Cystobacter fuscus DSM 2262: one gene and its partner. The protein of the gene in region 2 binds, or shares a complex with, the protein of the main gene of each other region. Links are inferred from orthologs where the notes say so. Each region holds a gene or a part of one and is shown on either strand. Other genes may lie near its edges.

Region 1 (3,351 bases), 230 kb from region 2 along the record:
ATTCTCTCCGAGATCCGCAAGCGCGAGCACTACGAGAAGCCTTCCGTGAAGCGGAAGAAGAAGGCTCTCGCGGCCAAGAAGCGCGCGGTGAAGAAGGCGCGCAAGACGTACTAGCCGCACCACCGGGAGCCAGGGTTCGCGTCAGGTACGCGCCCTGGCTCTCGTCGTTTCAGCACCCTCCCCCACACGCCTGGAGACCTGTATGGCCACCGTCAGAGAGCGCCTCGACGCCGACCTCAAGGACGCGATGCGGTCGAAGAATGAGTCCGCGACCAGCGTCATTCGGATGATCAAGAGCGCCGTCAAGTACAAGGAAGTGGAGCCCGGAGCCACCAGCCCGCTCGACGAGGCGGGCATCCTCCAGGTGATCGGCACGCTCATCAAGCAGCGCCGCGACTCCATCGAGCAGTTCAAGGCCGGTGGCCGCGCCGACCTGGCCGAGAAGGAGGAGCAGGAGATCTCCATCCTCCAGAAGTACCTGCCCCAGCAACTCACCCCGGACGAGCTGCGCGCCGAGGTCCAGGCCGCCATCTCCGAGGCGGGTGCCAAGAGCGCCAAGGACATGGGCGCGGTGATGAAGCTGCTCACCCCCAAGCTCCAGGGCCGCGCCGAGGGCCGCGCCATCTCCGAGGAAGTGAAGAGCCAGCTGTCCAAGCTGTCCTGACGTCCCCGGCCTCGAGCAGGGCGCCGGGCGATTTTTTGCTCGGCCCCTGATCGGCCGTTAAGGGTAGTCCCCGTCGCGATCCGCCTCCCTTGGGGGGCGGCGCACGACGCGCCGACATGCCCCTCCTCGTCCTCATCTCCTGTTCCGGCCGGACGCGCGCCGGTGGCCCCCTGGTGGCGGGCCGCTCGTGTGTCAGGGGGGCTTCCCATACTCGTCCGCGGGCGTCGGTGCGCGGACCATGGCGGCCCGCGCATCCCGGCCGCAAGGGGTGGATCTCGTGATCCCCGAGCACAAGATTCAGGAAGTCCTCGAGCGGGTGGATCTGGTGAGCCTCGTCTCGCGCTACGTGGAGCTGAAGAAGGCCGGGCGCGAGTACAAGGGCCGCTGCCCCTTCCACCAGGAGAAGACCCCCTCCTTCTACGTCATCCCCGAGAAGCGCTTCTACTTCTGCCACGGGTGCCGGGCGAGCGGCGACGCCGTGGCCTTCGTCCAGCGCTACCTGGGCAAGACGTTCATCGACGCCATCCGCGACCTGGCGCGCGAGGTGGGCGTGGACCTGGAGGCCGCGCAGGACCCCGCCGCCCGGGAACGGCAGCAGCTCAAGGAGGCCACGGACCTGGCCGCCGAGCACTTCCGGGCGCTCTTGTGGGAGGAGGAAGGACGCCAGGCGCGCGACTACCTCGCCAGCCGCGGCATCTCCGAGGAGACGGCCCGGGCGTTCGGCCTCGGGTGGGCGCCGGACGCGTGGTCGTCGCTCGCGGACAAGCTCACCCAGGCGGGCATGGTGGAATGGGGCCTGAACGCGGGCCTCGTCAACCGGCGCCAGAAGGGCGAGGGCTACTACGACTTCTTCCGCGGCCGCCTCATCGTCCCCATCCGCGCCCCCGAGGGCCGCCCCATCGCCTTCGGCGCCCGGCTGGTGGGCTCGGACGAGGGCCCCAAGTACCTCAACTCCCGCGAGTCCCGGCTCTACAACAAGAGCGAGACGCTCTTCGGCATGGATCAGGCGCGCGACGAGATCCGCCGCCGCAAGGCCGCCGTGCTCGTGGAGGGCTACTTCGACTGCATCGCCCTGCACCAGGAAGGGGTGAAGCACACGGTGGCGCTCTGCTCCACCGCCCTCACCCCGGGGCACCTCAAGGCACTCGGCCGCGCCGAGGCCCGGGAGCTCTTCCTCCTGCTCGACGGCGACCAGGCAGGCCTGGCGGCAGTAGAGCGCCTGGCTGGCCCCCTGCTCGCCGCGGGAGCCGCCGCCAAGGTGGCCTTGCTGCCCACGGGGGATGATCCCGACACCTTCATCCGCCGCGAGGGCACCGCCGGCCTGGAGCGGCTGCTCAACGAGGCCCGGCCCCTCACCGCCCACGTCTTCTCCACCGTCCTGCCCCAGGGCAAGGAGGCCAGCTTCGAGGAGAAGATGGCCGCGCTCGAGCGGCTCAAGCCCGTGTCGGCGCAGCTCCCGGTGGGGCTGGTGCGCTCGGCCTTCTTCGCCGCGCTGAGCGCCTGGTGCGGCCTGCCCGCCTCCGAGCTGGAGTCCGCGCTGCGCTCCAAGGCGCCTCCCCCTCCCCCCACCCCGGCGCCCCGGGCGGGTTCGTCCGCGCCTTCCGGCCGCCCGGGCCCCGCTCCCGGCCGGGCGCCCCCTCCGAGCGCCCCCGCCCAGCGCCCCCCTCCCGTCAAACCCCCGGACTCCCTGGAGGCGCTCTACGTCGCCACCATCCTGCGCGAGCCCCGGCTCATCGCCCGCGACACCTTCCGCGTCCATGACGAGCTGTCCCACTCCGGGTTGCGGCTGGTCCTCGCCCACGCTACCTCTGGCCATGGGGCCGAGGACGCCCTGTTCGAGGCCCCCGATCTCGTGAAACGGGCCGTGGAAGCCGCCATGCGCCAGCTCGCCTCCCTGCAGGGGTCCGCCCTAGAGCACTACTTCCTCCAGGTGTGCCGCTCCATCATGCTGCGCCGGATCAAACTCCAACTGGACTACATCGGCCGCGTGACGGGTCAGACCGCCGGCGCCATGGACCTGTCGGAGGAGGCCAAACAGCTCTTCGTCCAGCGAATGGAGCTGCTGGCGCTCAAGAAACGGGTGGAGGAGGAAACCCACCTTCCTGCGGGAACAAAGTCCCCAATGCAACCGGTTTGACTTCGCGTTTGTAAGAATCCTTCACTTTGCGATAGATCGCCCGGTTCGCTCCAGGCCAAGGCCCTGTTTTTCTAAGGAGAAGTACCCGAATGCCGACGCAGAAACCCTCCTCGAAGGTGGCCGTCAAGCCCAAGAAGAAGGTGGCCCCGGAGATCCGTAAGAAGAAGAAGTCTCCCGAGGAGGCCTCGGCTCAGGAGTCGGACGCCGGCGCCAGCCCCGCCCTTCAGGCGAAGAAGGCCGACAAGAGCGACAAGGCCGAGAAGGCCGCCGCCGCCGAGAAGGCCAACGAGACGCTCAAGAAGCGCAAGGCCGTCACCCAGGTGGACGACGGCGACGTCGACCCCGAGGAGGCCGCGGAAGAAGCCGCCGCCGCCGTCGAGGTGGACCCCGACGCCGTCGAGGACGAGGTGGACGAGGAGCCCATCGCCGACCGCAAGGAGGTCAAGGACCTGCTCGCCGCCGGCCGCGAGAAGGGCTTCCTCACCTACGACGAGGTCAATGACGCCCTGCCCGCGGACATCGTGTCGTCGGATCAGATCGACGACGTGAT
Region 2 (3,694 bases):
CACCGAGGAGGCGTGAGCCCCTTGGTCCTCCACGGACCCCTACCAGAGAAGAGAGAACGCTCAATGATTGGCAACAGCGACAGGAATTCGTCCCGCGGTGGCGGCGACCGGGATCGGGACAGGGATCGGGATGGCGGCGGCCGGGGTGGCGCCGGGGGCGATGACGAGAAGCGTGGCGGTGGCCGCGGCTTTGGCCGCAAGAAGGTGTGCCGCTTCTGCGCCGAGAAGAACGCCCAGGTGGACTTCAAGGATCAGGCGACGCTGAAGTACTTCGTCACCGAGCGCGGCAAGATCATCCCCCGCCGCATCTCCGGCAACTGCGCCAAGCACCAGCGCGAGGTGGCCACGGCCATCAAGCGCGCCCGCGGCCTGGCGATGCTCCCCTACAACGCGATGGTCGGCTAGTCCCCTCGCCCGCACCAACGGAGACATTCAATGAAGGTCATTCTTCGTGAGGACGTCGCGAACCTGGGTAAGTCCGGTGAGCTCGTGACGGTGAAGGACGGCTTCGGCCGCAACTTCCTGCTGCCGCGCAAGATGGCGGTGCTCGCCACCGAGCAGAACGTGCGTCAGCTCGAGCACGAGCGCGCGGTCATCTCGGCGCGCAACGTCAAGCTCAAGGGCGCCGCCGAGGAGCAGGCCAAGAAGCTCGGCTCGGTGAAGGTCACCATCCGCCGCAAGGTGGGTGAGCAGGACAAGCTGTACGGCTCCGTCACCGTGCTGGACATCGCCGAGGCGCTCGCCGCCCAGGGCCAGTCGGTGGACCGCCGCCAGCTGCACCTGGCCGAGCCCATCAAGGCCACCGGTCAGTACGAGGTGGAGCTGCGCCTGCACCGTGAAGTGACGGCGAAGATCAAGGTCGAGGTCCAGGCGGAGGCGTAAAGCCCCCCCCTGACATCGCGTGAAGCACCGAGGGCCGTCCGGGTTCACTCCCGGGCGGCCCTCCGCTTTTTCGAGAGCGGGCACCCAGGCGTGTGTCAGGGGTGGCTGCCAGGGTTGCGCCACACGTCTGTAGCGCGGAGACTGGCCGGGACAACATGGACAACATCCTCGACATTCGGACGGGAACGCGGCGGGGCCACGAGGATCTGGCCGCCGAGCGCGCGGTGCTGGGCGCCGTGCTCGCGGACAACAGCATCTTCGCCAGCCTCGCGGAGGTGGTGAGCACGGACGACTTCGCCAGTCCCGCGCACGCCCAGATCTTCGCGGCGATGATCAAGCTGGACGGCACCAGCCGCCAGGTGGATCACCTCACCCTGGCCGAGGAACTCAAGGTGCTCGGCCAGCTCGCCGCGGTGGGCGGCCCCGCGTACCTGATGAGCCTGGACCAGGTGGTGCCCGTGCCGGGCAACGCCGTCCAGTACGCGAAGATCGTCAAGGACCAGGCCATCCGGCGGCGCCTGGCGGGCGTGGGGCGGGAGATCCAGGAACTCGCCAGCCAGGAGACGGGCGAGCTGGAGGTGCTGCTGGACGAGGCCGAGCGCAAGGTCTTCCTCCTGGCGGAGAAGAAGCGCGAGGGCGACCTGCGGCCCGTCAGCGAGCTGATGGAGCACACGCTCGATCTGCTCGACAAGATGAAGACCGCGACGACGGGCATCACCGGCCTGTCCACGGGCTACGTCGACCTGGACAACCAGCTCACGGGCCTGCACGGCGGAGAGCTCATCATCCTCGCGGCGCGTCCGGGCGTGGGCAAGACGTCCTTCGCGATGAACATCGCCACCCACGTGGCGCTCCAGGAGGATGCCAAGGCGGCGGCCATCTTCAGCCTGGAAATGCCCGCGGACCAGCTCCTCATGCGTCTGCTCGCCTCGTGCGCGCGCGTGGACATGAAGAAGCTGCGCGGAGGCCGGCTCACCCCCCACGACGAGGAGAAGTTCCAGGAGATGGCGGGCAAGCTCTACAACGCCCCCCTCTACATCGACGACTCGGGTGGCCTGTCCCCGTTCGACCTGCGCGCCAAGGCGCGGCGGCTCAAGCAGAGGGATCCCCGGCTGTCGCTCATCATCGTCGACTACCTCCAGCTCATGCACCAGAAGGGCAAGGTGGAGAGCCGCCAGCTGGAAATCTCGGAGATCTCCCGCTCCCTCAAGCAGCTCTCCAAGGAGCTGGAGGTGCCCATCATCGCCCTCTCACAGCTCAGCCGTAAGGTGGAGGAGCGCAAGGGCGGCAAGCCCATGCTCTCGGACCTGCGCGAGTCGGGCGCCATCGAGCAGGACGCCGACGTGGTGATGTTCATCCACCGCGAGGATCAGGGCGAGGGCGAGGGCGGAGGCGAGGTGCGCACGAGCAGTGCCATCCCCGTGCAGCTCGTCATCGCCAAGCAGCGCAACGGTCCCATCGGGGACATCGATCTCGTCTTCCTCGCCGAGTACACGCGCTTCGAGAGCCGCGCGCGCATGGAGTGAGGGCGGGCCGAGGCGTTCAGCGGCGCGAGTTCATCCGCTGGAACGCCTCGTCGAGCTCGTCGCGCGAGGCGCGGCGGGCCTTCTCCGCGGTGCCGTAGCCGATCTCCCGCTCACCCTGGCGCAGGCGCTCGACGATGGCGTCGGCGAACTCGTCCAGGGGAACGCCGAAGGTGTGCAGCCCGGGCCCGCCCAGGTCCGTGTTCACCGCGGGGGGAACGATCTCGATGACCTGGAGGGCCGTGTCCGCGAGCTGGTGGCGCAGGGACAGCGTGAACGAGTGCAGGGCCGCCTTCGTGGCGCAGTAGATGGGCGTGAACGCCAGCGGCGCGAACGCCAGGCCCGAGGTGACGTTGAGGAGGGCCGGGCGCGGCTGCTGGAGCAGATGCGGCACGAGGAGCGCCGACAGGTGGATGGGCGCCTCGAGGTTGATGGCGAGCTCCTGTTGGGACGCCTCCCAGTCCTCGATGTCGGAGAGCTTCAGCCGGCGCTGGATGCCCGCGTTGTTGACGAGCACGTTGAGCCGGGGAAACGCGCTCTTCACCCAGGAGGCCAGGGCGACACGCTCCTCCGCCTTCGCCACGTCACACACGCGCGTGTGCAGCGCGGGGTGGGCCCGCTGGGCCTCGCGCAGCTTGTCCTCGCGGCGGCCACAGACAATCACCTCACTGCCCGCTCGGAGGAAGCGCTCGGCGAGCGCCAGACCGATACCCGAGGCACCGCCCGTGATGAGCACCGTATTCGAGGCCATGTCCATGCGGGCCGCTCATACCACGAGCGAGACCTGGACCCGCCGCAGCCCCTTCTCGAGTTGTCGGGCCAAGGACTCGGGCGTGTCTCCGGACTCGCACCAGGCATCGATGGCCTCCAGCTCCCACTCCTCGTGGATGCCCTCCCCCTCGAAGCCGGGAATGAAGCCCTCGCGGATGGCTTGCTGCAGACCCCCGAGCGGCCCCAGGAGGACCACGTTGCCCAGGCCGAAGAGCCGCAGGGGCGTGCCACTCGTCTCCAGCGCCGCGTTCAACAGGGCCAGCACCGCGTTGAGGTTGTAGAACTCGGAGCTGTCGTGGAACGTGACGCCGTAGCGGTGTCCCCCCTGGGTGAGGCGCAGCGTGTACCGGGACGCCACGCCCCCGCCCTCCCGGTCCTCCACCCCGAAGAACGGCCCCCACCCCTCCCCCGCCATGTCTCCCTGGCCCGGCAGCACCTGGGAGAACCGGGCCCCGGCCAGCCACGGCGAGACGAGCGGCAGCAGCTCCGCCATCAAGCGTGAATGATCGACGGGGAAC

What was found. The genes of interacting proteins can lie anywhere in the genome.
Region 1: the proteins of dnaB (region 2) and dnaG are in contact, whole or in part, in a crystal structure (PDB 2R6A), measured with the Geobacillus stearothermophilus proteins. The link is inferred for Cystobacter fuscus DSM 2262 from one-to-one orthologs. Residues at the interface, in WP_033016901.1 of Geobacillus stearothermophilus: Ser13, Glu15, Ala16, Gln18, Glu91, Leu92, Asp94, Ala95, Val96, Pro97, Thr98, Ala99, Ala100, Asn101, Tyr104, Tyr105, Ile108; in WP_049624496.1 of Geobacillus stearothermophilus: Lys456, Leu457, Leu458, Pro459, Ala460, Asn463, Ala464, Leu467, Leu535, Leu536, Ile537, Ala538, Gln544, Glu545, Asp548, Tyr549, His552.

What each region holds. Positions count from the first base shown.
Region 1 is NZ_ANAH02000007.1:389,402-392,752, forward strand. Bases 382-3,351 are described here. They hold dnaG (DNA primase), read left to right. Parts: upstream 382-902; coding sequence 903-2,801; downstream 2,802-3,351. Other genes in these bases: D187_RS13965 (GatB/YqeY domain-containing protein), read left to right, coding at 382-664; rpoD (RNA polymerase sigma factor RpoD), read left to right, coding at 2,891-3,351. In the rest of the region: rpsU (30S ribosomal protein S21), read left to right, coding at 1-114; more of D187_RS13965, read left to right, coding at 203-381. UniProt on the Escherichia coli protein: RNA polymerase that catalyzes the synthesis of short RNA molecules used as primers for DNA polymerase during DNA replication.
Region 2 is NZ_ANAH02000007.1:159,932-163,625, forward strand. What follows is about bases 292-3,222. They hold dnaB (replicative DNA helicase), read left to right. Parts: upstream 292-1,037; coding sequence 1,038-2,408; downstream 2,409-3,222. Other genes in these bases: rpsR (30S ribosomal protein S18), read left to right, coding at 292-405; rplI (50S ribosomal protein L9), read left to right, coding at 436-882; D187_RS12955 (SDR family oxidoreductase), read right to left, coding at 2,425-3,156; D187_RS12960 (hypothetical protein), read right to left, coding at 3,172-3,222. Outside these bases: rpsF (30S ribosomal protein S6), read left to right, coding at 1-16; more of rpsR, read left to right, coding at 64-291; more of D187_RS12960, read right to left, coding at 3,223-3,694. UniProt on the Escherichia coli protein: The main replicative DNA helicase, it participates in initiation and elongation during chromosome replication. Travels ahead of the DNA replisome, separating dsDNA into templates for DNA synthesis.